3 regions of the Enterobacter sp. CFEC122 genome follow, and region 2 is predicted to be linked to each of the others. Evidence: predicted binding sites of a transcription regulator. Region 2 holds the regulator's gene; each other region holds the start of a gene.
The links. The regulator PhoB, encoded in region 2, activates phosphate uptake and scavenging genes when phosphate is short. The targets are predictions, from matches to a motif close to CTGTCATAAAACTGNCNNAT.
Positions count from the first base shown of each region.

Region 1: the regulator PhoB is predicted to act here: its motif matches at 1,893-1,912, upstream of pstS (phosphate ABC transporter substrate-binding protein PstS).
Region 3: the regulator PhoB is predicted to act here: its motif matches at 5,519-5,538, upstream of ACVCAM_RS03035 (PhoX family protein).

Region 1 is NZ_JBRIQR010000014.1:95,030-104,858, reverse strand. It holds gene ACVCAM_RS12085 (fimbria/pilus outer membrane usher protein) at 1-668, shown strand, start outside; gene stgD (fimbrial protein StgD) at 678-1,754, shown strand; gene pstS (phosphate ABC transporter substrate-binding protein PstS) at 2,000-3,040, shown strand; gene pstC (phosphate ABC transporter permease PstC) at 3,169-4,128, shown strand; gene pstA (phosphate ABC transporter permease PstA) at 4,128-5,018, shown strand; gene pstB (phosphate ABC transporter ATP-binding protein PstB) at 5,066-5,839, shown strand; gene phoU (phosphate signaling complex protein PhoU) at 5,866-6,591, shown strand; gene ACVCAM_RS12050 (esterase) at 6,752-7,900, shown strand; gene yieH (6-phosphogluconate phosphatase) at 7,932-8,597, opposite strand; gene adeP (adenine permease AdeP) at 8,763-9,829, shown strand, end outside.
Region 2 is NZ_JBRIQR010000002.1:89,877-99,705, reverse strand. It holds gene malZ (maltodextrin glucosidase) at 1-712, opposite strand, end outside; gene proY (proline-specific permease ProY) at 875-2,248, opposite strand; gene brnQ (branched-chain amino acid transporter carrier protein BrnQ) at 2,330-3,649, opposite strand; gene phoR (phosphate regulon sensor histidine kinase PhoR) at 4,059-5,354, opposite strand; gene phoB (phosphate response regulator transcription factor PhoB) at 5,376-6,065, opposite strand; gene sbcD (exonuclease subunit SbcD) at 6,253-7,458, shown strand; gene sbcC (exonuclease subunit SbcC) at 7,455-9,829, shown strand, end outside.
Region 3 is NZ_JBRIQR010000002.1:239,981-249,809, reverse strand. It holds gene ACVCAM_RS03050 (sugar phosphate isomerase/epimerase family protein) at 1-500, opposite strand, end outside; gene ACVCAM_RS03045 (MFS transporter) at 516-1,751, opposite strand; gene pheP (phenylalanine transporter) at 1,996-3,384, opposite strand; gene ACVCAM_RS03035 (PhoX family protein) at 3,488-5,461, opposite strand; gene ACVCAM_RS03030 (TonB-dependent receptor) at 5,588-7,771, opposite strand; gene yahO (DUF1471 family periplasmic protein YahO) at 7,957-8,232, opposite strand; gene ACVCAM_RS03020 (ABC transporter ATP-binding protein) at 8,382-9,413, opposite strand; gene ACVCAM_RS03015 (ABC transporter permease) at 9,415-9,829, opposite strand, start outside.

The sequences.
Region 1 (9,829 bases), on a different contig from region 2:
CGGATAACGAAGATTACAACAACAGCGCAGGGGTGGGCTATGACGGCACATATGGTTCGGTAAACGCCAGTTACGACTATACCCAGGACAACCAGCGCCTTAACTATGGAATAAAGGGCGGGATTCTGGCCCACAGCGATGGCATAACTTTCTCTCAGGAGCTGGGGGAAACCGTCGCGCTGGTTAAAGCCCCGGGAGCTTCCGGCCTGGCGCTGGAGAATGGTACGGGTAAGGCGACGGACTGGCGCGGCTATACGGTACAGACGCAGCTCAATGCCTACGATGAAAACAGAGTGGAGATCGACAGCGATTACTTTGCGAAGGCCAACGTCGAAATCGACAACAGTATCCTCAGCGTTATCCCGACGCGCGGCGCGGTGGTACGGGCGGAGTTTGTCACTCACGTGGGCTATCGCGTCCTGTTCAATGTGCGGCAGAAGAGTGGCAAACCGGTGCCGTTTGGCGCAATGGCCTCGGCTGATTTACCCCACGGCAGCGTAACCGGCATTGTGGGCGAAAATGGCGAGCTTTATCTGTCCGGCATGCCGGAAGAGGGGGCGTTTGTCCTGAAGTGGGGTGCAGATAACACGATGACCTGCCCGGTTAACTACCATTTTACCCCGCCAGAAGGCGTTGAACTGATACAAATATCGGCAGTATGCCAATAGGGAAATAAGATGAAATTCAGGACACCTCTGTTTTTAAGCGCGTTGATAATATTTATGACGCCAGTATGCAAGGCGTACACCACGGGCGACGGGATTTGTCACTCCGAAGGTGGCGCTTATATCTATAACCTTAATCTGAACGGGCAGTCGATCCCGGCGGATAAAAATAAAGCAGGTACAGAGATCAGGGATCTGGAAACGCTCAGTTCATCTACGAGTTACAAAGCGCAATGCAACTGTCTTACGCATTACTCTACGGGCTTTCGCCAAATCTACTACACCGCACGATCGCCGTTAAGTGAAGATGTGGTAAAGAACGGGTATACCTATTTTACCCTTAATAACAACCTCAGCATCGCCACGTCGATACTTGTGCTTGGCAGAGAATATATACCGGTACCTTTCAGCGCAGAACCAAACGTAATGTCTCATAGCTCCTATTGTTATGCGCCTGGCGAGGAAGGGAGCGAACCAACACTCAATACCGGTTCACAAATAAAAATATCATTCTTAATTAACAAGCCGTTTATTGGCCGGGTGAGTGTGCCAGGTACGATAGTCGCCGATCTTTATGGAGGGCTGGATGCGGCCTCCTCGACCTCCAGCACCGAAAAAATGGCAGAGATCAAAATCGCTGGCGATATCGTCGTGCCGCAAAACTGCGAGATAGCGCCCGGGCAGACGCTTGAGATAGATTTTGGCAAAATCCCGGCCCCGGAATTTTCCGCTACCAAAGGCACCGCCGTGACGAGTCACAAGGTAAAAAAGACGATTCAGGTACAGTGCACAGGCATGCTGGATGAGAATATTGTCTACTCCACTTTCCATGGAGACCCTGTTGACGCCGATGCCACGATGATGAAAGTCAACGGCAATGATGATGTAGGCATTGTGGTATACGACAAGTGGGATCGTCAGGTCAGCGTCAACGGCGGCAGGATGGACATGGATAGGGGCGAAAACAATAACGGCGCCGAAAACAATTCGCTTACCTTTTCCGCTGCGCCTGCAAGCGCAACGGGGGCTCAGCCAAAACCTGGAACGTTTGAAGCGTACGCGACGGTCACGCTGGAAATTGAACATTAATCACCCGACGGCTGTTTATGACAGCCGTTGTCATTTTCCCCCTTTTGTACCAGGCTTATCCCTTTCTGTATGACAACTCTATGACGCCATCCTGAATAAATATCATTTATTATCAATGAGTTATTTTTAACGCCTGCATTGTCATAAAACTGTCATAATTCGTACATTTATCTGTCACCTGTTTGTCCTATTTTGCTCATCGTAGCCACTAAACAACGATTTACGAAAATCTTGCAGGAGACATTATGAAAGTTATGCGTACCACTGTCGCAACTGTTGTCGCCGCGACCTTATCTCTGAGCGCGTTCTCTGTATTTGCAGAAGCAAGCCTGACTGGCGCTGGTGCAACCTTCCCTGCGCCGGTGTATGCCAAATGGGCGGATACCTACCAGAAAGAAACCGGTAACAAGGTTAACTATCAGGGTATCGGCTCCTCCGGTGGCGTAAAACAAATTACCGCGAACACGGTTGATTTCGGCGCATCAGATGCTCCGCTGTCTGATGACAAACTGGCTCAGGAAGGCCTGTTCCAGTTCCCTACCGTGATCGGTGGCGTGGTTCTGGCGATCAACCTGCCGGGCGTGAAGTCGGGTGAGCTGGTGCTGGACGGCAAAACCCTGGGTGACATCTACCTGGGCAAAATCAAAAAATGGGATGACGAAGCGATCGCCAAACTCAACCCAGGCCTGAAGCTGCCTTCCCAGAACATCGCCGTGGTTCGCCGCGCGGATGGTTCTGGTACCTCTTTCGTGTTCACCAGCTACCTGGCGAAAGTGAACGAAGAGTGGAAATCTAAAGTCGGCTCCGGCTCTACCGTTAACTGGCCTACCGGTCTGGGCGGTAAAGGTAATGACGGTATCGCCGCGTTCGTACAGCGTCTGCCTGGCTCCATCGGCTACGTAGAGTATGCGTACGCGAAGCAGAACAACCTGTCCTACACCAAACTGGTGTCTGCCGACGGCAAACCGGTTAGCCCGACCGAAGAGAACTTTGCTAATGCCGCCAAAGGCGCTGACTGGAGCAAATCCTTCGCGCAGGATCTGACTAACCAGAAGGGCGAAGGGGCGTGGCCAATCACCTCTACCACCTTCATCCTGGTGCACAAAGAGCAGAAGAAACCTGAACAGGGCGCTGAAGTGCTGAAGTTCTTCGACTGGGCATACAAAAACGGCGGCAAACAGGCTAACGCTCTGGATTACGCCACCCTGCCAGACAACGTGGTTGAGCAGATTCGCGCTGCATGGAAAACCAACGTGAAAGACAGCAGCGGTAAAGCGCTGTACTAACAGGATATATTTAACGAAGATGGCGGGTGGCGCTGCGCTTACCCGCCCTACGGTTTACTCTGTAGGCCCGGTAAGCGTCAGCGCCACCGGGCATATTCGTAAAAACGTCTCAAACAGAAGAGTAATTTATGGCTGCAACCAAGCCTGCATTTAACCCTCCGGGTAAAAAAGGTGACATGATTTTCAGCGCGCTGGTCAAACTGGCTGCGCTGATTGTGCTATTGCTGCTGGGCGGCATTATCGTGTCTCTGATTTTCTCCTCCTGGCCGAGCATCCAGAAATTCGGTTTTTCCTTCTTGTGGAGTAAAGAGTGGGATGCGCCGAACGACATCTACGGTGCCCTGGTGCCAATTTACGGCACGCTGGTGACCTCGTTCATCGCCCTGCTGATTGCGGTTCCGGTAAGCTTTGGTATTGCCCTGTTCCTGACGGAGCTGGCGCCGGGCTGGCTGCGTCGTCCGCTGGGGATCGCCATCGAACTGCTGGCAGCTATTCCGAGTATCGTCTACGGCATGTGGGGCCTGTTCATCTTTGCGCCGCTGTTCGCCACGTACTTCCAGGAACCGGTGGGTAACGTCCTCTCTGCCATTCCGTTTGTGGGGGCCCTGTTCTCCGGCCCGGCTTTCGGTATCGGCATTCTGGCGGCGGGTGTGATCCTCGCCATCATGATTATTCCGTACATTGCGGCGGTGATGCGCGATGTGTTCGAACAAACGCCGGTGATGATGAAAGAGTCGGCCTACGGCATCGGCTGCACCACCTGGGAAGTGATCTGGCGCATTGTCCTTCCGTTCACCAAAAATGGGGTGATCGGGGGCGTGATGCTGGGCTTAGGTCGTGCACTGGGTGAAACCATGGCGGTCACCTTCATCATCGGTAACACCTACCAGCTCGACAGCGCGTCGCTTTATATGCCGGGCAACAGTATTACCTCTGCGCTGGCGAATGAGTTTGCGGAAGCGGAATCGGGTCTGCACGTCGCGGCGCTGATGGAGCTGGGTCTGATTCTGTTCGTTATTACCTTCATTGTTCTGGCGATTTCCAAGCTGATGATTATGCGTCTCGCTAAAAATGAGGGAGCACGCTAATGGCCACTCTCGAAATGCAAGCTACTGCTGAACTGGCGGAATCCCGCCGCAAAATGCAGGCCAGACGCCGCATGAAAAACCGCATTGCCCTGACGCTCTCTATGGCGACGATGGCATTCGGTCTGTTCTGGCTTGTCTGGATCCTCTTCTCAACGGTCGTTCGCGGGATTGACGGAATGTCACTCTCGCTGTTCACCGAAATGACGCCGCCGCCGAACACGGCGGGTGGTGGCCTGGCGAATGCCCTGGCGGGCAGCGGGTTGCTGATCCTCTGGGCCACGGTCTTCGGCACGCCGCTGGGCATCATGGCGGGCATCTACCTGGCAGAATACGGTCGTAAATCCTTGCTGGCGGAAGTGATTCGTTTCATTAACGACATTTTGCTGTCAGCCCCGTCTATCGTCGTGGGTCTGTTCGTTTACACCGTCGTGGTGGCGCAGATGGAACACTTCTCCGGCTGGGCGGGTGTGATTGCGCTGGCGCTGCTGCAGGTGCCGATTGTGATTCGAACCACCGAGAACATGCTAAAACTGGTGCCGGACAGCCTGCGTGAAGCGGCTTACGCGCTGGGTACGCCAAAATGGAAGATGATCTCTGCGATTACGCTGAAGGCGTCGGTCTCCGGGATCATGACCGGTATCCTGCTGGCGGTGGCGCGTATTGCGGGTGAAACGGCGCCGCTGCTGTTTACGTCCCTCTCCAACCAGTTCTGGAGCACGGACATGATGCAGCCGATCGCCAACCTGCCGGTGACGATCTTTAAATTTGCGATGAGCCCCTTCGCGGAATGGCAGCAGCTGGCCTGGGCCGGGGTGCTGATCATTACCCTTTGCGTACTGTTGCTGAACATTCTGGCGCGCGTCATTTTCGCGAAGAAGAAACACGGTTAATTTTTTACGGCGCGGCAGCTCGCGGCGCCGAATGAGGAAATGAGTCAATGAGTATGGTTGATAATGCCCCGGGTAAGATTCAGGTTCGTGATTTGAACTTCTACTACGGCAAATTCCATGCCCTGAAGAACATCAACCTGGATATCGCGAAGAACCAGGTCACGGCATTTATCGGTCCGTCCGGCTGTGGGAAATCCACGCTGCTGCGTACCTTTAACAAAATGTATTCGCTCTATCCGGAGCAGCGCGCTGAAGGGGAAATCATCCTCGACGGCGAAAACATTCTGACCCAGGCTCAGGATATCGCCCTGCTGCGCGCGAAAGTGGGGATGGTGTTCCAGAAACCCACGCCGTTCCCGATGTCTATTTATGACAACATCGCCTTTGGCGTTCGCCTGTTTGAAAAGCTCTCCCGTGCCGATATGGATGAGCGCGTGCAGTGGGCTTTGACCAAGGCCGCATTATGGAACGAAACCAAAGATAAGTTGCACCAGAGCGGGTACTCTCTCTCCGGTGGTCAGCAGCAGCGTCTGTGCATTGCGCGCGGTATTGCGATTCGCCCGGAAGTGTTGCTGCTGGATGAGCCGTGTTCAGCGCTGGACCCGATTTCAACCGGTCGTATTGAAGAACTGATCACCGAGCTGAAGCAGGATTACACCGTGGTTATCGTGACCCACAACATGCAGCAGGCTGCGCGTTGCTCCGATCACACGGCGTTTATGTACCTGGGTGAATTGATTGAGTTCAGTAACACGGACGATCTGTTCACTAAGCCCGCGAAGAAACAAACCGAAGATTATATTACTGGCCGCTACGGTTGATTTGCCTTAGTGCATGTGGAGAAACCATGGACAACCTCAATCTTAATAAACACATTTCCGGCCAGTTCAACGCAGAGCTGGAAAGCATTCGCACCCAGGTGATGACCATGGGCGGCATGGTCGAGCAGCAGCTTTCTGATGCGATTACGGCGATGCACAACCAGGACAGCGAGCTGGCGAAGCGCGTCATTGAAGGCGATAAAAACGTCAACATGATGGAAGTGGCTATCGACGAAGCCTGCGTGCGCATTATCGCGAAACGTCAGCCGACGGCGAGCGACCTGCGTCTGGTGATGGCGATCATCAAAACCATCGCCGAGCTGGAACGTATCGGTGACGTCGCCGATAAAATCTGCCGCACCGCGCTGGAGAAGTTTTCGCAGCAGCATCAGCCGCTGCTGGTCAGCCTGGAGTCACTGGGCCGCCACACCGTGCAGATGCTGCACGACGTGCTGGATGCCTTTGCGCGGATGGATCTGGACGAAGCGGTGCGTATCTACCGTGAAGACAAGAAGGTCGATCAGGAGTATGAAGGCATCGTGCGCCAGCTGATGACCTACATGATGGAAGATTCCCGCACGATCCCGAGCGTGCTGACGGCCCTGTTCTGCGCGCGTTCTATCGAGCGTATCGGTGACCGCTGCCAGAATATTTGCGAATACATTTTCTACTTCGTGAAGGGTCAGGACTTCCGTCACGTGGGCGGCGACGAGCTGGACAAGCTGCTGGCGGGTAAAGATCCGAAAGAGTAATCCTGTCATCTGATAACAACGCCGGTACTCACCGGCGTTGTTATTTCTAGTGTAATCACAATTTTCCCCTTCATCCGTTGCCTGACGTTCGAAACGCGCTAACGTGAGACGAAAAAACAGCAAAGGATGGTATATGAAAAATTCATTAGCGTGCCTGGCGATGGCCATCAGCATCGGGATCGGTATTGGAACAGACGTGATTGCCGCACCGTTGCCGGTCACACCTGACCAGACTACCCCGGTCAGCCACTATGTGACCCAGGTTAATGCGGATAAAAGCATTACGTTTCGCCTGTTTGCACCCGGCGCAACGCGAGTCTCCGTGGTGACGGGGTCAATGCCTGAAAGCCAGGTTTCCCATGATATGACGAAAGAGAAAAATGGCGTCTGGTCATGGAAAAGCGAGCCGATGGCCCCGAATCTCTACGAATATTATTTCGACATCGATGGTTTCCGTTCAGTTGACACGGGAAGCCGCTATCAAAAACCCCAGCGGCAGGTGAACACCAGCCTGATTCTGGTTCCGGGCAGTATTCTCGACGATCGTCCTGTACCGCATGGCGATCTGACAACCTTGACCTGGCACTCGCCGTCGCTCAAGTCAGAGCGCCGCGTCTATGTATGGACTCCCCCTGGCTACAACGGCACAGGAGAACCCTTACCGGTGCTCTACTTCTACCATGGCTTTGGGGATACCGGGCTCTCTGCCATCGACCAGGGCCGTCTGCCGCAAATCATGGATAACCTGATGGCCGAAGGGAAAATCAAACCGATGCTGGTGGTGGTACCCGACACCGAGACGGAGAGCACTGAGGCCATCCCCGAGAACTTCCCACCGGCAGAACGACGGAAGTCTTTCTATCCGCTCAATGCGAAAGCCGCAGACCGTGAACTGATGAGCGAGATTATTCCGCTGGTGGATACACGCTTCAACGTGCGTAAAGATGCGGCAGGCCGGGCGCTGGCGGGATTGTCACAGGGCGGTTATCAGGCGCTGGTCTCCGGGATGAATCATCTGGAGAGCTTCGGCTGGCTGGGAACGTTCAGCGGCGTTACCACGACAACCGTGCCTGACGAAGGCGTGGCTGCACGCTTTAAGCAGCCTGAGGCCATTAACCGGCAGCTGCATAATTTCACCGTCGTTGTGGGAGAGCGCGATTCGGTAACCGGCAAAGATATCGCCGGTCTGAAAGCGGAGCTGGAAAAGCAGGGCATCAAATTCGACTATAAAATGTACCCCGGTCTGAACCACGAAATGGACGTCTGGCGTCCGGCCTATGCTGAGTTTGTTCAAAAGCTCTTCAGATAAACCTGTCGCCCTCCCTGCCGGGAGGGTCTGCTTAGCGCGTAATATTCCACCCGCGCGCCTTCCACAGCGCGGGTAGCTGCGCCAGATCGGTGAAGGTCGTGACTTTTGGATGAACGATCGGCTTGTTGTGCGGGTCGGCGCAGAAGTAAAACACCTCCATCCCCGCATCAATCCCCGACTGCGCGCCCGCAGACGAGTCATCCACCAGAATGCAGTGCTCTACGTTAACGTTCATCGCCTTTGCCGCATGGAACATCAGTGCCGGGTCCGGCTTCCAGCGCTGGATATCGTAGCCGCTGAACAGTTTTTCCGGGAAGTGGTGCAGCATCTCAAGCTTGCCGAGCGAGTGCTGCATTTTGCTGACCGGCCCGTTGGAGACCACGCAGATCGGCACCGTCATGGCATCCAGCAGCGCGTTTGCGCCCGGAATCACCTCCAGCTCCGAATCGAAAAGGCGCGCAACCTCGGCGCGGTACACCGGTTCCAGAGCCGCTTTATCCAGAACGACGCCGTGTTCTTCGTTAATGATGTCGATGATCTCGTAGAGCTTCACGCCCTTAAAGCGCTTAAACACCTCGTCGAGTTCCAGCGTAATGCCAAATTCCTGGAACATGGCGACATACGCGCGGGAACAAATGACCTCACTGTCGACCAGCGTACCGTCGCAGTCGAAAAATACCGCTTCAATTCCGGACATGCCTTTCCCTTTTAACCAGTTTAACGTTTACGTACGGCAGTTCACCGGAACGCAATCGTTGCCGTATAAGCAAATTCAATGAAAAAAGTATCACGTAACCGCCACTATTGTCGCATTTTGGTATAGGATAGCGACGAATTTTCCCTCCTTGTTCGGAAATTGATGATGAGTCAACAACACACTACCCAGACATCTGGTCAGGGTCTGCTTGAGCGCGTGTTTAAACTGCGCGAGCACGGCACGACGGCACGCACCGAAGTGATCGCCGGTTTCACCACCTTCCTGACGATGGTCTATATCGTTTTTGTTAACCCTCAAATTCTGGGCGTTGCTGGCATGGATACCAGCGCCGTCTTCGTGACTACCTGTCTGATCGCGGCCTTTGGCAGCATTCTGATGGGTGTGTTCGCTAACCTGCCGGTCGCGCTGGCCCCGGCGATGGGTCTGAATGCGTTCTTTGCCTTCGTGGTGGTTCAGGCGATGGGGCTGCCGTGGCAGGTGGGTATGGGCGCCATCTTCTGGGGCGCGGTTGGCCTGCTGCTGCTGACCATTTTCCGCGTGCGTTACTGGATGATTGCGAACATTCCCGTGAGCCTGCGCGTGGGCATCACCAGCGGTATCGGTCTGTTTATCGGGATGATGGGGCTGAAAAACGCCGGCGTGATCGTGGCGAACCCGGATACGCTGGTGAGCATCGGTCACCTGACCTCGCATAACGTGCTGCTGGGCGTGCTGGGCTTCTTTATCATCGCTATCCTGGCTTCCCGCAATATTCATGCGGCGGTGCTGGTCTCCATCGTGGTGACCACGCTGCTGGGCTGGATGCTGGGCGACGTTCACTATAACGGCATCGTTTCCGCGCCACCGAGCGTCTCTACCGTTGTTGGCCATGTTGATCTGGCGGGTTCCCTGAACCTGGGCCTGGCGGGCGTGATTTTCTCCTTCATGCTGGTGAATCTCTTCGACTCCTCCGGTACGCTGATCGGCGTGACCGACAAAGCGGGTCTGGCAGATGAGAAAGGCAAATTCCCGCGCATGAAGCAGGCGCTGTTTGTGGACAGTATCTCCTCTGTGACCGGCTCATTTATCGGGACCTCGTCTGTGACCGCTTACATTGAATCCTCTTCCGGGGTTTCTGTGGGTGGCCGTACCGGCCTGACGGCGGTTGTGGTGGGTATTCTGTTCCTGCTGGTGATCTTCCTCTCGCCGCTGGCGGGCATGGTGCCTCCGTA
Region 2 (9,829 bases):
TTTGCGTATTCTTACGCAAGCGCAGCAGCGCCTCGTCGCCGCCAAACTGCGCGTCAACGTGGCGATAATCTTCGGTATCGTATTTGTGTACGCTCGGGGCTTTAAACACCGGGTTGAGGTACAGCGCCGTCACGCCCAGTTTTTTCAGGTACGGCAGCTTTTCGCTGATACCGTTAAGATCGCCGCCGTAGAAGGTCGAGCCGCCCGCCTGCGCGGTTAACGGCTCATCCCACGCTTTCATGATAATGTCGTGGCCCGCTGCATGGTGGTAATAGATCTTATCCTGGTCGGCAGTGCGCTTTTCGCTGCGCGCAAAACGGTCCGGGAAAATCTGGTAAAAGACCTGATCGTTAACCCACTGCGGGCCGTTATCCGGATAATCGACCGCAAACTGCTCCAGCCGTGCAGGCGGGAAACGGCTAAACCCCTGCGGGGTAAACCACAGCTGGCGGTTGTTCCACAAAAGCTTAAAGCTGTAGCGGCGGCGCGGCTGTCCGCTACTCAGGTCGATATTCGCCCGCCAGGCGGTGATCCCCGGCTGCGGCTGGCTGCGCAGCTTGTGCATTTTCAACCCGGTCTCTTCGTTATCGATTTCGGCGCGGAGCGTCACGCGATCGGGCTGGTTTTCCCCCGCCAGCCAGAGCGTAATCACAAGGTTGTCTTTGTTTTGCTTAACAAATGGGGCAACCGGAAGGTGCCAGGCGTTTAACATCACGAATCCCCTCTGATGAAATTGACGTCACCTTGCCACAGGGTGGTTAAGGATAGCTCACCATGATGGGATTTATTGGGGGAGGAGGACGGGGGAGGAGTTTTTTGGGGGGTAAAAGGGAGTGTAGGCCGGGTAAGCGCAGCGCCACCCGGCATTTTTACCTTACTGCGCTTCCGCCAGCTGACGGTCGCGGCGGCATTTGAACACCCAGCCCACCAGCAGCAGCACGATCCACGCGCATCCCACGTAGAGCGAAATGCGGGTGTCCGGATGGTAGCCAATCAGGCCAATGATAAACACCAGGAAGATCAGCCCGACGACGGTCGTCGCAACGCCGCCCGGTACTTTGAACTTCAGCGCTTTCGCCTCATCCGGCGACAGGCGACGGCGGAAGGCAATCTGCGACAGCAGGATCATGATCCACACCCACACCGTCGCGAAGGTCGCCAGGGATGCAATCACCAGGAAGACGTTCTCCGGCATGATGTAGTTCAGATAAACCGAGAACAGCAGCGCCACGGTCATCACCACCACGGTCACCCACGGCGTGCCGCGGCGTGAGGTTTTGGCGAACACCTTCGGCGCGCTGCCCTGCTCTGCCATGCCGTGCAGCATACGCCCCACGCCAAAGACGTCACTGTTGATCGCCGAAAGCGACGCGGTCAGCACTACAAAGTTGAGAATGCTGGCGGCAAACGCAATGCCCATATGCTGGAAGGTCAGGACAAACGGGCTACCGTTGGTACCCACCTGATTCCACGGGTAAATGGACATGATCACAAACAGCGTACCCACATAAAACACCAGAATACGCATCGGCACCGAGTTGATCGCACGCGGAATGGATTTCTCCGGGTCTTTCGCTTCACCGGCGGTGATACCGATGATCTCGATACCGCCGTAGGCGAACATCACCATCTGCAGCGACATCACCATCCCGAGCCAGCCGTTGCTGAAGAAGCCACCGTTGCTCCAGAGGTTATGGATCCCGGTCGGCTGCCCGCCGTTGCCAATCCCCCAGATGATGATCCCGAAACCGGCCACAATCATGATGATAATGGTGGCGACCTTGAAGAAGGAGAACCAGAACTCCAGCTCGCCGAACACCTTCACGCTCATCAGGTTGACGGCGCAAATGATCAGCACCACGCTCAGCACCCAAATCCAGTGCGGCACCGCCGGGAACCAGACGCCCATATAGATGCCAAACGCCGTCACGTCGGCTATTGCCACGATCAGGATTTCGAAGCAGTAGGTCCAGCCGGTGATAAACCCGGCCAGCGGGCCGAGGTTTTCCTGCGCGTAGCGGGAGAAGGAGCTGGCGGAGGGGTTATGAACCGACATTTCGCCGAGGGCGCGCATGATGATATACGCCGCCACGCCGCCGATGATGTACGCCAGCAGCACGCTTGGACCGGCCATTTTGATGGCATCTGCCGAGCCATAAAAAAGACCGGTGCCAATAGCAGAGCCCAGCGCCATAAAGCGGATGTGGCGCGTGCTCAATCCACGTTTAAGTTTGTTAGTGCTTTCCATTTAAATCTTGCCATTCAACACGAAAAAAACAAAAAACCACGGGGCCTTAAGCCCCGTGGTTAAACAGTTTGTTGCCGTTGATTAATGGGCGTTCGATGCGACCTGACGCCCTGCAGCACGATCCCAGATAACCGCCAGAACCAGTGCAACAACGGTAGGCATCAGCCAGGCCAGGCCCTGCTCGGACAGCGGCAGACGCTGTGTCCAGGCTGGCAGAATTTCAGCGAACGCTGATGCTTTAATCCCGTCAAGGATACCAAAAATCAGGCTGATAAACATGGCTGGCGCAATAATTCGTGAGGAGTTGTTCCACCACGGGCGGGTGAAGCTCAGCACCACCAGCACGATGCACGGCGGATAGATCGCCGTCAGTACCGGAATAGAGACCTGAATCAGGTGGCTCAGACCGAGGTTGGATACCGCCATGGAGAAGATACCGAGGATAAACACCAGGGTACGGTAAGAGAGCGGCAGGTACTGCGCAAAGAACTCAGCACAGGCACAGGTCAGGCCAACCGCGGTAACCAGGCAGGCCAGGAAGATGAGCGCCGCCAGCAGCATACTGCCCGCACCACCGAAGGTGTGCTGGACGTAGGCGTGCAGGATAGCCGCACCGTTGGCGTTCTGGTCGACCAGCATCGCGCTATCGGAGCCCAGGCGGAACAGCGCCAGATACAGCAGCGTCAGGCCTACACCGGCCATCAGGCCAGCCCAGATGGTGTAGCGGGTCAGCAGACGCGCTTCGGTCACACCGCGGGAACGCGCGGCGTTAACGATAACGATACCAAACACCATCGCGCCCAGCGTATCCATCGTCAGGTAGCCGTTCACAAAGCCGTTAGAGAACGCGGCGTTTTTATAGGCGTCCATCGCGTCGCTAATCGGGCCTGCAGGCCAGACGATAGCCGCCACCGCCAGAACAATCAGCGCCACAATTTTCAGCGGAGCCAGGAAGTTACCCACGGTATCCAGCAGCTTGCCCGGATAGAGGGAAACCAGAATCACGATAGCGAAATAGATCAGGCTGTAGATGAACAGCGGCATCGCGCCGTCACCGGTCAGCGGAGCAATACCCACTTCGAAGGAAACGGTCGCGGTACGCGGGGTGGCAAACAGCGGACCCACGGCCAGGTAGCAGACGGTAGCCAGCAGAACGCCCGCCACTTTGCCAATCGGGGTGCTGAGGCTATCCACACCGCCGCCGACTTTCGCCAGCGCGATGACGGTCAGCACCGGCAGACCCACGGCAGTAATCAGGAAACCAAACGCGGCGGTCCAGACGTGTTCACCCGCCTGTAAGCCAACCATTGGAGGGAAAATGATGTTGCCTGCGCCAACGAACAGCGCAAATGTCATAAAGCCCAGCGCGATGATGTCACGCGATTTTAAGTGATGGGTCATAAAACCTTACTGCCTGTGGATGTGGTGTTGAAAACATTGAGATTTTCGCTGCCCCTGACGGGACGATACAGCCGAAAATTTGCTCAATTTTAGCGGGATATGCTCCCGTCCTGGCGTGGAGAAGAATAGTTTTTCGATTTACCACGCAAATACAGTCGGTCTGACAGTATCTGGGGGGCAATTTAAACGCTTATAACGTTTAAAGGCAAGGTGGGATCGTAAAACCAGAACAATATGCCAGCATGAAAATACACTCCAGCACAATACGCTAATTATAAGAAAAACCCATGGCTAATCATGCGAACAAAAAACAGCCAGCCGTATAAAATTCACACGCGTTTCGCTTGGCTGCAAAGCAAACGGGCCAGCGATGGCTGACCCGTGGAAAGGTAAAATGACACACCTGCCGTCAGGCGATCTTTTTGGCAATTAATCGTTCCGGGATCACGAAGCTGAAGCGGGTTCCTTTACCCAGGGTACTCTGAATATCGAGACGGCTTTCATGGTGATTCACCGCGTGTTTCACAATCGCCAGCCCCAGGCCGCTTCCGCCCGTCTGCCGCGATCGCGCTTTATCCACGCGATAGAAGCGTTCGGTCAGACGCGGAATATGCTCCGGCGCGATCCCCGGCCCGTTGTCCTCCACGCTAAACTCGGCCCCCGTTGGGGTATGCTGCCAGCGCACCACGATCTCCGTCCCTTCCGGCGTATGGTTTACCGCGTTATACACCAGGTTGGAGATAGCGCTGCGCAGCTCATCTTCACTGCCCAGCACCTTTAGCGTGTTGTCGACCTCAAAGGTCAGGTGATGCTTTTTGTGGCTTAACGTCTGCGCTTCACGCTCCACGACTCGCAGCATCATCGGCACATCGATGGTGTCATTCAGCGCGAGCGTGGGTGCCGCTTCAATCTTCGAGAGCGTCAGCAGCTGCTTCACCAGGCCTTCCATCCGGTGCGTTTGCTCGCGCATGGTGTGCAGCGCTTTTTCACGCGGCGCACCTTCCAGCGTTTGCTCCTGCATCATCTCCAGGTAGCCCTGCAGCACGGTCAGCGGGGTACGCAATTCGTGACTGACGTTGGCGAAGAAGTTGCGGCGCGCCCCTTCCAGCTGGTGCATCTGGGTGACATCGCGCGCCACCATAAGCCACTGCTTATCGCTGTAGGGCATCACGCGGATCTCCAGATGGCGACCGTTATTGAGCTTGAGATTGTGCGGACGGGTAAAATCACGCTTTTTCAGGTACAGCGTAAACTCGGGATAACGCAGAAGGTTGAGGATATTCTGGCCATTATCATCCGGCCAGCGCAGGCCCAACAGCTGCTGCGCCAGGCCGTTACACCAGAAGATCGTCCCTTCTTCGGTGGTCAGAATGACCGCATCCGGTAGCGACTCCGCACCGCTGCGAAAACGCTTAATCAGGCTTCCCAGCTCGCGGCGGCGCTTTTTATTTCGCATCTGCATCTGGTGCAGACCGTACAGCAGCGGCTCCCAGCTGCCGCTTCCGGGCGGCGGCGTCATGCTTCGGTCAACCCACAGCCACCAGGAGAGGCGCAGCAGGTTCCAGAAATGCCAGATCAGCAGCCCGGTGACCGACGCCAGCAGAAACCACGGCAGATGTCCAAGAAAGGCCCCCAGAATGAAGGCCGGAATACAGCATAAGATCAGTTCAAAGACGAGCCTTTTCCATGACAGACGTTCCAGCACGCGTCACACTCCTGTCATTGTTCAGAAACGGGTAGAAAAACGATAACCCGTGCCGCGGACCGTCTGCACCATGCGATCGTGGCCGCTCAGTTCCAGCGCTTTTCGCAGGCGGCGGATATGTACGTCAACCGTCCGGTCTTCGACATACACGTTAGTTCCCCAGACGTTATTCAGCAACTGCTCGCGGCTGTACACGCGTTCCGGGTGGGTCATAAAGAAGTGCAGAAGTTTAAATTCGGTAGGCCCCATGTCGAGGGGATTTTCACCGGTCATCACGCGGTGAGAAGTCGGATCAAGGCTCAGCCCCTGCATCTCAATCACCTCTTCCACCGCCATCGGCGAAATACGGCGCATCACGGCTTTAATGCGGGCCACCAGCTCTTTGGGGGAGAACGGTTTGGTAATGTAATCGTCCGCGCCGGTCTCCAGACCGCGCACACGATCCTCTTCTTCTCCGCGCGCCGTAAGCATCACAACCGGGATGTCGCGGGTCAGCGCTTCACGCTTCAGGTGTTTGATAAACTGCAGTCCGGAGCCGCCGGGCAGCATCCAGTCCAGCAGAATCAGATCGGGCCAGGGTTCATTCAGCTGGTTCACTGCGCTGTCATAATCTTCCGCTTCAACCGGCTGGAAGCCGTTTTGCTCGAGCACGAAGCACACCATTTCACGAATTGGAGCTTCATCTTCTACGACCAGAATACGTCTCGCCATACTTTGCCCTGTCTTATCTTATTTACGTTACAAGTTTGTAATTCGGCGCCATTATGCGTCAGATTTATGACAGATTTATGAAAAACAGTACCACTATAAATGGCAAACTGTTGTTTTATTACAGCGGTTATTTTCCCTTCTCTGAACGTTTATAATCCTGCTTTCTCTTTTTTGCCACGGATCAGCTATGCGCATACTTCACACCTCGGACTGGCATCTGGGTCAAAATTTTTACAGCAAAAGCCGTGCGGCTGAACATGAAGCGTTCCTGAACTGGCTGCTGGAAACGGCCCGGACGCATGAGGTGGACGCGATTATCGTGGCGGGAGATATTTTTGATACCGGCTCGCCGCCGAGCTATGCCCGTGAGCTGTACAACCGCTTCGTGGTGAATCTGCAGCAAACCGGCTGTCATCTGGTGATTGTCGCCGGCAACCATGATTCCGTCGCGACGCTTAACGAATCCCGCGACATCCTGGCGTTTCTCAATACCACCGTCGTCGCCAGCGCCGGGCACGCCCCGCAGATCCTGAAAAAGCGCGACGGGTCGCCCGGGGCGGTACTGTGTCCGATTCCCTTTTTGCGTCCGCGCGACATCGTGCAAAGCCAGGCGGGGCTGTCGGGCGCGGAAAAGCAGCAGCATTTGTTACAGGCGATCGCCGACTATTACCGCCAGCAGCACGCCGAAGCCTGTGCCCTGCGCGGTGACCAGCCGATTCCGGTGATTGCGACCGGGCACCTCACCACCGTCGGGGCCAGTAAAAGTGACGCCGTGCGTGACATCTATATCGGCACGCTGGATGCCTTTCCGGCGCAACACTTCCCGCCCGCCGACTACATTGCGCTCGGGCACATTCACCGGGCGCAGATCGTCGGCGGCTGCGAGCACATCCGCTACTGCGGCTCGCCCCTTTCGCTCAGCTTTGACGAAACGGGCAAAGCCAAATCCGTACATCTGGTGACCTTCTCCGACGGAAAACTCAGCGCCGTCGACACGCTGGAGGTGCCCGTAACTCAACCGCTGGCGGTGCTGAAAGGCGATCTCGATGCCATCACCGCCCAGCTGGAGCAGTGGCGCGGCGTCGAGCAAGATCCCCCCATCTGGCTGGACATCGAAATCACCACCGACGACTACCTGCACGATATGCAGCGAAAAATCCAGGCGCTGACCGAAGACCTGCCGGTAGAGGTCTTGCTGGTGCGCCGCAGCCGCGAGCAGCGCGAGAAAATTCTGCTAAGCGCTCAACGCGAAACGCTCAGTGAACTGGGGGTCGAAGAGGTATTTGAACGCAGGCTCTCACAGGAGGAGATTGACGATGCGAAGCGCGCAAGACTCAGCGAACTGTTCAGCCATACCCTGCATGCGCTCAATGACGAGGAAGAAAACGCGTGAAAATTCTGAGCCTGCGCCTGAAAAATCTCAACTCCCTCAAGGGCGAGTGGAAAATTGACTTTACCGCTGAGCCGTTTGCCAGCAACGGGCTGTTTGCCATCACCGGCGCAACCGGGGCAGGTAAAACTACCTTGCTCGACGCCATCTGTCTGGCGCTTTATCACGAAACGCCGCGCCTGAATAAAGTCTCCCAGGCGCAAAATGACCTGATGACCCGCGACACCGCCGAATGTCTGGCGGAAGTGGAGTTCGAGGTAAAAGGCATCGCCTATCGCGCCTTCTGGAGCCAGAACCGGGCGCGCAACCAGCCGGACGGTAACCTGCAGGCGCCGCGCGTGGAGCTGGCGCGCTGCGAAGATGGCAAAATCCTGGCCGACAAAGTAACGGATAAGCTGGAGCAAACCGCCGCGCTCACCGGGCTGGACTACGGGCGCTTTACCCGCTCGATGCTGCTCTCTCAGGGGCAGTTTGCCGCCTTCCTTAATGCCAAACCGAGCGATCGCGCCGAGCTGCTGGAAGAGCTGACCGGCACCGAAATCTACGGTCAGATTTCCGCCATGGTGTTTGAGAAACACAAAGCGGCCCGCAGCGTGCTTGAAAAGTGCGAGGCGCAGGCGGCGGGCGTCGTGCTGTTGAGCGAAGAACAACAGCAGCAGTTACAGCAAAGTTTGCAGGCACTTACTGACGAAGAGAAAACCCTGCTGGAACAGCAGCAAAACCAACAGAAACATTTTCAGTGGCTTACGCGCCATGATGAGCTCGTGCGCGAGCAACAGCGCGTCGCCGCAATGCAGCAGCAGGCGCAACAGGCGCTGACGGACGCTGCGCCTGAGCTGGCAAAGCTCCAGCTCGCTCTGCCCGCCGCCCAGCTTCGCCCGCTCTGGGAACATCAGCAGGAGCAAACCGCGCGTCTGGCACAAACGCAGCAGCGAATTATCGAAGTAAATACTCGCTTACAAGCCAGAACCGCGCTGCGTTCACGTATTCGCAATACCGCCCTGCGTAACCACGAGCTGCTTCAGACCGAACTGACGGCGCTGGCGCAGTGGCTGACGGAGCACGAGCGCTATCGTCTGTTAGGCCAGGAGATTGCAGGCTGGCGCGCCCAGTTCTCGCAGCTTAACCGCGATAAAACGCAGTTAGCCTCGCTTGCTGCGCGGATAGGTGAATTACGCAACAGGCTGGCTGCGATGCCGGAAAACGCGCTGACGCTGACGGCGGATGAGGTCAGCGCGGCCATGGAGCAGCAGTCCAGGTCCCGCACGCTGCGCCAGCAGCTGACGTCGCTGCATGCCCGCTATCAGCCGCTGCAAAAGCGCCTGCGCCAGAGCGGTGAAAACGTGCAGAAGGCGCAGGCCGAACAAAATAAACTCAATGAAACGCTGACCCTGCGCCGCCAGCAGTACAAAGAGAAAAACCAGCACTATCTCGACCTGAAAGCCCTGTGCGAAACCGAAGCAACAATCAAGAAGCTGGAGCATTACCGTTCGCAGCTTGAGGCGGGTAAACCCTGCCCGCTGTGCGGTTCCTGTGAACATCCCGCCGTTGAGCAATATCAGTCACTTGAGCTGACGGATAACCAGCGCCGCCGTGATGCCCTGGAAAAAGAGGTCGCCGCCCTTAAAGAGGAAGGCCTGCTGGTGCTGGGACAGGTCAATGCCCTGACTCAGCAGATCCAGCGCGAGACAGACGACGCGCAGACGCTTTCTCAGGAGGAGCAAGCGCTCACTAAAGAGTGGGTGGCGGCCTGCACGTCCCTGAACATTACCTTGAATATTCAGGACGATATCGCGCCATGGCTGAACGAACAGGAACATTACGAGCGCCAGCTTTATCAGCTCAGTCAGCGTCTCACCCTGCAGAACCAGCTCAACGAACAGGACGCGCAGGAGCGGCAGTATCAGCAGCAGCTGGCGGCCACGCGGCAGGCGCTGGAACATGCCCTGCTCGCGCTCTCGCTTAACGCACCTGAAGAAGGTCAGGAAGCCGCCTGGCTTCAGGCCCGTGAAGCGGAATTCGCGCAGTGGCAGGAGAAGCAAACGCAGCACGGCGTGCTTCAGGAACGCATAAACGCCCTGAAGCCGCTGCTCGACGCGCTTCCGGCAGCGAACAGCGAAGACGCCGAACCGGTTATTCCTGATAACTGGCGCGCCATCCACGACGAGTGCGTGTCGCTGCAAAGCCAGCTGACCGCGCAACAGCAGCAGGAAGCGCTGGAGCGAGAGCGCCTGCAGCAGTCGCAGACGCAGTTCACCGCGGCGCGCTCGGCGAGCTGCTTTGCCGACCAGGACGCGTTTCTTGCCGCGCTGCTGGATGACGATGCTATTCGCCACCTTGAACAGCTGAAACAGTCGCTGGAAAACCAGATCCA
Region 3 (9,829 bases), 150 kb from region 2:
TTTGCCAGCTCCCCGAACGCTTCCTGAAAACGCTGTTCGTTATGCGGCGGCCACGGGTAGAAAAACGGCCAGGCCAGCGAGCCGGAGAAGGTGGCGTGCGCTTTCAGACCTAATCTTGCCGAGGCGACTGCCCCCTGCTTCAGCTTCTCCGTGGCCCACGCCCGACGCGCAGCATCGTTACCGCGCACGGAAGCGGGCGCAAAGTGGTCAAACGCGTCGCTGTAGGCGGGGTTCACCGCCACGAGCTGCCCTTCCAGATGGGTCGACAGTTCGCTGATAACCAGCCCGTGCGCGGCCAGCTTAGCGGCGATGTCGTCGCAGTAGGTCTGGCTCTCCGCCGCTTTCTCGACGTCAAAGATGTGCGGATGGTTGCAGGGGATCTGTACCGCCTTATAACCTTTACCTGCCGCCCATTCAGCCAGCCCGTCGAGCGAATTAAACGGCGCTTCTGCGCCAATAAACTGCGACAGAAAAATGCCGGGTCCTTTCATCGTCCTCATACCACCTCCTGAGCGTTACGCCTTGTCATCGTCATACTTAAACGTGAGAAGGAAAATCAGCGCGATCGCCGCGGCCGCTACCGCCGGGATCCACCAGAATGTCACCCACGCCTGCGGCACGGTCTGCCCTGCCACCAGGCGGTTATAGAGCGCGCCGGAAATCTGCGAGCCGAGCAGCATGCCGATGCCGTAGGTGAACATCACGATCATGCTCTGGGCCTGGCCTTTCACCTTTTCGCCCGCCACGCGGTCGGTGTAGATAAAGCCGACGACAAAGAAGAAATCGTAGCAGACGCCGTGCAGCAGGATGCCGAGATACAGCAGAATGCGCCCCTCCTCGCTGACGCCCAGCGCGAACATGGCGTAACGCACAAACCACGCCAGCATGCCGATCAGCAGCATGACCTTCACGCCCAGACGGCGGAACAGCAGCGGAATAACCAGCATGAAGACGATCTCGGACATCTGCCCGAAGGACATGGCGGTGCTGACGTCGGCAATTCCCGCATCCGCCAGATACGAGGCGGTGTAGGCGTAATAGGTGCCGAGCGGGACGGAGATCAGCATCGCGCAGACGGAGAAAACGAAAAAGTGGCGGGTTTTGAGCAGCGCAAAGGCATCCGCGCAGAAAAGATCGCGCACCTTCACCGGCAGGCCTTTCGCCGGAGCAGGCGTGTGCGGCAGCGTCAGGCTGTAAAGCGCCAGCAGCACGGAGCTGGCCGCCGCCACCTGAAAGATGGTAACGCTTGCCGCCACGCCGGTGACGCCGATAAAAATGCCCGCCACGATCCAGCCGATGGTGCCGAACACGCGCACCACCGGGAAGGTTTTATCCACGTTTGCCAGGCTGTGAAACGCGATATTGTTGGTCAGCGCCAGCGTCGGCATGTAGCAGAGCGTGTAGCCAAACAGCAGGCCAATCAGCAGCGCGCCGTTCTCGGCAATCAGCGCCCCCGGCACGAACCAGAGGATCGCCGCGCCCGCCAGGTGCATCACCGCCATCACCTTCTGCGAGGCGAAGAAGCGGTCCACCAGCATGCCAAGCACGAACGGCGAGAGAATGGAGGCGATAGGCCCGGCGGAGAACGCATCGCCAATCAGCAGAGACATGTTGTGCTGGGTCATCACCAGCCCTAGCGTAACCGACCAGCTACCCCAGATAAAAAACTGCAGAAACATCATCAGCGACAGCCGCGGCACCAGCAGCCGATGCTGCGCTATCGTCTTTTCACTACTTTCAGTTGACACCATAATAAGCCTCACCCGGAAAAAGTAATCGATTACAAAATGATTCAAATGAAAAGTAATCGATTACAAAATAAAGATCCTGTGGATCGAAACAGATTTGGGAGGGGGGTCACGATAAAGATGAAGCAGTGTTTTGTAGGCCCGGTAAGCGCAGCGCCACCGGGCGTGAAGGCAGTTGCGGTCTGGTTTGGTGCGGTCTGTTGCCCTCACCCCGGCCCTCTCCCACAGGGAGAGGGAGAAAAACGGGCTACTTTTTGCGTGAGAGCTTAAACGCGATAAACAGGAACACCACCCATACCGGCAGCAGCATTGCTGAAAGTCGCATCTCATCCATGGTGCACATCAGCACCAGAATCAACGCCAGGAACGCGATACAGAGGTAGTTCCCCGCCGGGTAAAGCAGCGCTTTGAACTGCGTTTCGCGCCCCTTGCGGCGCATCGCGGCGCGGAATCGCAGGTGCGCGAGGCAGATCATGATCCAGTTCAGCAGCAGCGTAGCGACAACCAGCGCCATCAGCAGGCCGAAGGCCTCTTTCGGCAGCAGATAGTTGATCAGCACCACCAGCGAGGTAATCGCCCCGGAAAGGAACAGCGAGTTCACCGGCACGCCGCGACGGCTGACGCGGGTGAGGAATTTCGGCGCGTTACCCTGCACGGAGAGACCAAACAGCATGCGGCTGTTGGAGTAAACGCCGCTGTTATAGACCGACAGCGACGCCACCAGAATGACGAAGTTCAGCGCAGAAGCCACCACGTTGCTGTTGAGATCGTGGAAAATCATCACGAACGGGCTGCTGTCTGACTTCACTTCCACCCACGGGTAGAGCGCCAGCAGCACCACCAGCGAGCCGATATAGAACAGCAGGATACGGTACACCACCTGGTTAACCGCTTTCGGAATGCTTTTATGCGGGTCGCGCGCTTCCGCGGCGGTGATGCCAATCAGCTCCAGCCCGCCGAAGGAGAACATGATCACTGCCAGCGAGAGGATCAGCCCTTTCCAGCCGGTCGCCAGGAAGCCGCCGTGCTGCCACAGGTTGTCGATAGTGGCCCGCTCGCCGCCGTGGCCGGAGAACAGCAGCCACAGGCCAAAGCCGATCATGCCGATAATTGCCAGCACCTTGATCAGCGCAAACCAGAACTCGGTTTCACCATACAGGCGCACGTTGACGAGGTTAACGGCGTTGATAATGATGAAGAAGGCCGCCGCCCAGATCCACGTGGGCACGTCCGGCAGCCAGTACTGCATATAGATGCCTGCGGCGGTCAGCTCCGCCATCCCGACCAGCACGAACATCACCCAGTAGTTCCAGCCGGAGAGGAAGCCTGCGAACGGGCCCCAGTATTTATAGGCAAAATGCGCGAAGGAGCCTGACACCGGCTCTTCAACGACCATCTCGCCAAGCTGGCGCATGATCAGGAAGGCGATAATCCCGGCGATACCGTAACCCAGCAGCACCGCCGGACCGGCCATCTGAATAGCGGGGCCGATGCCGAGAAAGAGCCCGGTACCGATTGCGCCGCCAAGGGCAATTAACTGAATATGTCGATTTTGCAAACCACGTTGCAGCGTTGGATTCTGATCCGACGAGGCTTCAGCGCTACCATGGCCTGAAGCGGATGACGCGTCTTTCACGTCCTACCCCTGTCTCTTTTTTAGAAGGGGCACGTTTTAACACTTCATGCTGGCGGTAGCAAGTTTAACGCCGGGAGCACGGCATGCCCCCGGCGATGCAAGGTTATGAGCCGATGATCCCGCCGTCCGCTTTGACGATGACCACCGTTGAGGAACGCGGGCGTCCGTTCGGGTTCGCGTCTGGCCAGTTGGAAACAGCGCGAGGGTTAGCAGGGTCGGTGATATCATCCCCGCCCTCCCCCGGATGCTGAATGTTGATGAACAGCGTCCGGTTATCCGGCGTAAACGCAATCCCGGTAATTTCACACCCGCGCGGTCCGGTCAGGAAACGACGGTACTCGTTGGTGCCCGGAATGGTGGCCACCATCTGGTTATTGCCCATCCCCTCGTAGGCTTTCTTATTGATGGTGCTGGAAGAGACGTCGGTCTGGATCCACAGCACGCCCTGATGATCGAACGACAGGCCATCGGGGCTGCCGAAGGCCGCCCCCTGCATGGAACCTTTAGCCTTCGGATCGTCGCTGTCGGTCCGCCCGCCCATCACCAGAATATCCCACTTAAAGCGAGCGGCAGCAGGATCGGCCCCCTCTTCGTGCCAGTGCATAATATGACCAAACACGTTATTAGCGCGCGGGTTGGCGGCATCAACCGGTGCCTTACCCTCCTTCCCGCGATCGCTGTTGTTGGTGAGCGTACAGTAGACGCTGCCGCTGGCGTGCGGGTCAACCGCTATCCACTCGGGGCGATCCATCTTCGTTGCCCCCACCGCGTCTGCCGCCAGGCGGGTTTTAATCAGCAGATCGCCCTGGTTTTCAAACCCGTTGCTCTTATCCAGACCCTTTTGCCCGAAGATCAGCGGCAGCCAGTCGCCGCTCCCGTCTTCGTTGAAGCGGGCAACGTACAGCGTGCCTGACGTCAGCAGTTGCATATTGGCTTCACGGTTCGCGGGATCGTATTTTTTGTCCGAGACAAACTTATAGACGTACTCGAACTTCTGGTCGTCCCCCATATAGACCACCACGCGGCTATCGGCGGCAAGCGTGACGGCCGCCCCCTCATGCTTGAAGCGGCCCAGGGCGGTGTGCTTGCGCGGCGTGGAGGTCGGGTTGTAGGGATCGATCTCCACGACCCAGCCGAAGCGGTTAGGTTCGTTAGGGGTTTTATCAACGCTAAATCGCTCGTCCACCTCGTTCCAGCGGTAGGATTCATCGCTGTCGCTGATGCCGTAGCGTTTTTCCAGCGGGTTGAGATCGGTTTTTTTGACAAAAATATCCGACCAGTTCTCCTCGCAGGTGAGATAGGTGCCCCATGGTGTATGGCCGTTGGCGCAGTTCTGCATGGTGCCCAGCACGCGCTCCCCCTGCGGGTCGGCGGTGGTTTTCATTAAGTCCTGATGCCGCGCCGGGCCGGTAAGCTGCATCGGCGTATTGACGGTAATGCGGCGGGCATACGAAGACGGGCGAACCACCTGCCAGTCGCTGCCCGATTTTTTCACTTCCACCACCGACACGCCCATCGCGTTCTGCCCCTTGCGGGCCTTGTCGAGGCTCCAGTTCGCCGTACCGTCGGTAAACATCATCCCGTTGTCGATGTACTCATGGTTCATTGCCAGCAGGCCATGCTCCGGGTTTTGCTCCCCTTGCGGCAGGCTAAACCACGCCATGCCGTCATGATGCATGCCCGCCTGCGCAGCCTGTTCGTCCGCGGTGTTGCTGGCATCCGGTTTAAAGGCCGGCATGTTGTTTTTGATCCCCGTCGGGTCACCCCAGCGATAGAACGGGCGGGCAATATAGCCTTCCGGCACCCTGACCGTATCTTCGGTGGAGACGTCGATGCTGGTAAAGCCCAGGGAAACCGCTTTTGCCAGCGCGGAAGGCTTCGATACCGCGGCAATGGCGTTCTCAGGTTTGATCAGAAAGGGGAATGAAACGGCAGCGCCCGCCACGGCGCCCATCTGGAGAAAACGACGGCGGGAGAGGAACACCTCTGCAACCTCGGAGAATACCGGGTTCGCGCTGCGGTTAGCGATGTCGTCGCGATGTTCTTTTTTAAAAACGGATTTGAGGGGTCTGCCCATAGCGGCTTCCTGTCATTGGCCAAGAGGTAAGGAGTCGGCGACCAGTCTAAGAAGCTTTTATTACAATTTTATAACACAACGGCGGAGGTATGGGGCGTCCCTGCCCCGGATAACGAGGTGGAACGCTTAGAACTCGTAGCCAACCGAGACCTTAAAGGTACGCGGCTCGCCCTGCGTGATGTAGGTGCCGGAATCGTCCACGCTGGCCCAGTAGTTTTCATTGGTCACGTTGTCGATGCCCGCGCGCACCGTCATCTGGTTTGCATTGTGGTTCACCGCGAAGCGATAGCGCATCCCCAGATCCAGCGTGGTGTAGCTGTCGATCTTTTTGGTGTTGGCAAGATCGGCGTACTGCGCGCCAGAGTGGTTGACGCGGGCGGTCGCCGTCAGGCCATCAATCGGCTTGATGTCATACTCTGCCCCCAGCACGGCGTAGACGTTCGGGACACCAATGGCATCGTTGCCCTGATTTACGCCGTTTTTGGTTTTGGTCAGCTCCGCCTGCAGCCAGGTGGCGCTGGCGTTGAGGCGCATCCCGAGCATCGGCTCGCCGAAGACGTTTAGCTCCACGCCGCGGTTACGCTGCTCGGCATCCAGGCCATAGTGATTGTTAGCATCGAGGATCGCCGACGGCATCTTGATCTCAAACAGCGCAAGCGATCCGCCCACGCGGCCAAAGTCCGCCTTCACGCCCACTTCGTTCTGCTTAGAGTGAACGATACCGGTGCTCTGGCCGTAGTTGGTCGCGGTATTAGGCGCGGTTTTGCCCGGCTGCAGCGCTTCGGTGTGGTTGGCGTAAAGGGAAATTTCTTCCCACGGCTTGTAGACCACGCCGTAGGTTGGCATCCAGCGGCTGCCGTCGAAGCCGTCTGCCGCGTTTTCCGCACCGGTAACTTTGTTATACCCGCGAATGACCACCTTCTGATGGCGCGCGCCAGCGGTGAACAGCAGTTTGTCGTCCAGCACGCCCAGGGTATCGCTCAGCAGCCAGCCCTGGGTGCGGGTGCGCCCGCTGGTCAGCGGATCGCTGTACTTCCCGCCTGAGCCGTTGAGGTTGGTGCTGTCCGGCATATCGACGCCGGTGTTGTGGTAGATGTTGGTGGTCGGGTTATCCTTCGTCGCCGACATTTTCCACGCGATCTTTTCATTTTTGGTCATCGCCGAATAGCCAACGTTGACCTTGTGCGAGACGAAGCCGGTATTGAAATTACCGCGTATACCCGCCATGCCGCTGACGGAATCGCTGATGCGGTTGGTATCAAGGCGGCTGACCGTTGCTTTACCGCTTTTATCCAGCAGCTTCGGCGCGCTGTAGATCCCTTCCTCGTGCGCGTGCTGCGCGCCCAGGCCGGTATAGGCGGTCCAGCCGTCGGTGATGTCGTACTCGCTGCGCCACATCCCAAATTCGTTTTCGATGTTGCTGTAGGCCCACTTCTGCGAGAAGTTGCGATCGTTTTTCGGCGGCTCGGGCACGAAATCCACCGCCGAAATATTGACGCTGGTCGGGCTGCCGTGGAAGGTTTTCTTCTGATAACCCAGATCCAGCGAGGTGCGGAAACGGTCGCCTTTGTAATCCAGACCGGTGGAGAGCAGCGTGGTGCGGCGGCGGTCGTTCGGTATGCCGGTTTCCCCTTCGCGGTGGACCAGGTTCACCCGCGCGCCAAACTGGTCGCTGTCGCCGTAGCGACGGCCCGCATCCAGCGTGGTGCCAATCTGGGAGTCCGAGGTGTAGTCGACGCCCACTTTCGCCTGCGGGAGTTCGCCCGCGTGTTTTGGCTCAAGGTTGATCATCCCGCCCACGCCCGAGCTTGCCGCGCCGTTCATCAGGGCGTTTGCCCCTTTGAAGATCTCGATGCGGTCGACCATCTGGGCATCCACCACCTGACGCGGCAGCACGCCGGACAGGCCGCCAAAGGTCATGTCGTCGCCGTCAAACTTCAGACCACGGATGCGGAAGGTTTCAGCGCTGTTGCCGTACCCCTGAACAAACTGCACGCCCGCGTCGTTGGCGACCACATCAGCAATGGTTTTCGCCTGCTGATCTTCCACCAGCTTCGAGGTATAGCTGATGATGTTGAACGGCACATCCATGGCGTTCTGCTGACCGAGCATCCCCATACGCCCGCCGTTCGCCACCTGTCCGTTAAGGAAGGCCGGTACCAGCTGGTCGCCACCGGGTTTGAAATCGCTGACCGGTGCAGAGTGCACAACGAGGGTATCTTCTTTTTGATCGTCCGCCGCGAAGGCGGAATGCGTTACCGCGCCAACGGCGAGCGCCAGCAGCGTTTTGTGTATTCTGGTGTTGTTCATCGTTAACTCATTTGAAAGTGCGCGCAAAAATAGCCCTTTGTCAGGCCTTAGAATGTATTGATAGCAATGCAAATGAGAACTATACGTATTATCCATGCGTTAGCAAGCGTAACCGCGAACAACAGGAAGAGGTGGGGAGACAGGATGAGGAACAACCACCCCAAAATGGGGTGGCTGCAGTAACGTTATTTTTTCTTGTAGATATTAGCCGTACCGTGAATTTTATTGTTGGTGTTCCCTGAGGTGAGCACCAGAACATCCGCGCCTTGCTTATCGGCTTTCTCAATCAGTTCTTTTTTTGCATCATCAACCGATACTTCATTTGAGGTGCTTACCGTACCGATTTTTTGATACTGAGACTCGACTTTCTTGAACTCATTTTTAGTCAGCAGTTGGGCAGCAAAAGCATTGGTCGTAAACAGTAACGCCGTTCCCAACAAAATAGCAGTCGTCTTTTTCATAACCTTTTTCCTTGAGATTAATCAGCAACTACGAAAAACCTCACACATGATGGTGAGGTTTTATGAGCATGGTAGAGAATCTCAGGAAATGCCATATATTCTGGAAAATTCTTTTATAACAACCCATTGCATGAAATTATTAATGAATATTAAGAATAGTCGAATACACGCGCGGTGCCAGCAATATCAATGCGAACCGCCGTGCCCGGGTTCCATCCAGGCTGGCTGACGGTCTTGAGGGTGACGGGCTGCGGCTGTCCGGTAAGCCCAAGGGTGAGCGTCGACAGGTGACCGGTAAAATCCACATCAAGAATGGAGATCGGGCTTTCATGTGAGGCGCATGCCGTCACGCTCAGCTGCTCCGGGCGCAGCATCACTCTGCCCTGCCCTGTCGCCAGCGGGTTGTCTGTGGGCACCTTACCCAGCGCGCAGAGGGCGTAGCCCGCGGTGAGCTGCGCAGGCAGGATCAGCGCATCACCAAGAAACAGCGCCGTCTCTTCGTCAACGGGACGGGTGTAAACCTCATAAGGCGTCCCGACCTGCGTGAAGCGTCCGGAACGCATGACGGCAACCTGAGTGGCAAAGGAGAGCGCTTCGTTCTGATCGTGGGTAACCAGAATCGAGGCCACGCCCGCTTCGGCCAGCAGATCGGCCGTGGCCTTTCGCGTCATGGCGCGCAGGCCGGTATCCAGCGCCGAGAACGGTTCATCCAGCAGCATCAGTGAAGGACGCTGGGCCAGCGCACGGGCAAGGGCCACGCGCTGCTGCTGTCCGCCGGAAATCTCGTGAGGCCAGTGCGTGGCGAGCTGCCTGTCCAGCGAAACCATCTCCATCAGCGCCTCAACGCGCTGGCGTTTTTCGTGGCGGGTCACGTCCAGCCCCCAGGCAATGTTGTCTGCCACGTTGAGGTGCGGGAACAGCGCGCCCTCCTGCGGCACAAAACCGATCCCGCGCTGGTGGGCAGGGACAAAACGGTTATCATCAAACAGGGTTCTCCCCTGCATAACAATACGACCGGTGTCGGGCGTCTCAAACCCGGCAAGAATACGCAGCAGCGTGGTTTTACCTGACCCCGACGGCCCGACAATGGCCGTTCTGCTCCCCGGCGCAACGCTCAGGGTTAAGCTGTCGAGCACCTGCACATCAGCAAACGATTTAGAAATGGCGGTTAATTCAAGCATGTCATAGCCCTGCAATTTTCTTCGACTGCATATAGAGAATGGCGGTCAGCGGGAGGGAAATCAGGATCATCAGCATCGCGTAAGGCGCGGCGGCGACATAGTCAATTTCGCTGGTCAGCGCCCAGAATCCGGTAGAGAGCGTGCGCGTGCCCAGGGGAGAGAGTAACAGCGTGGCAGTCAACTCGTTGCTGACGCCGAGGAAGACCAGCGCGGCCCCCGCCGCCGCCCCCGGCGCGGCCAGCCGCATCGTGACGCTCCAGAGCGCCTTCGCGGGCGTGCTGCCAAGGCTGCGCGCCACGTTTTCCAGCTCAACCGGCGCCTGCGCAATTCCCGCCCGCAGGTTGATGAGCGCGCGGGGCATAAACATCAGCAGGTAGGCAAGGAACAGGGTAATTTCCGTCTGGTAAATGGGACGG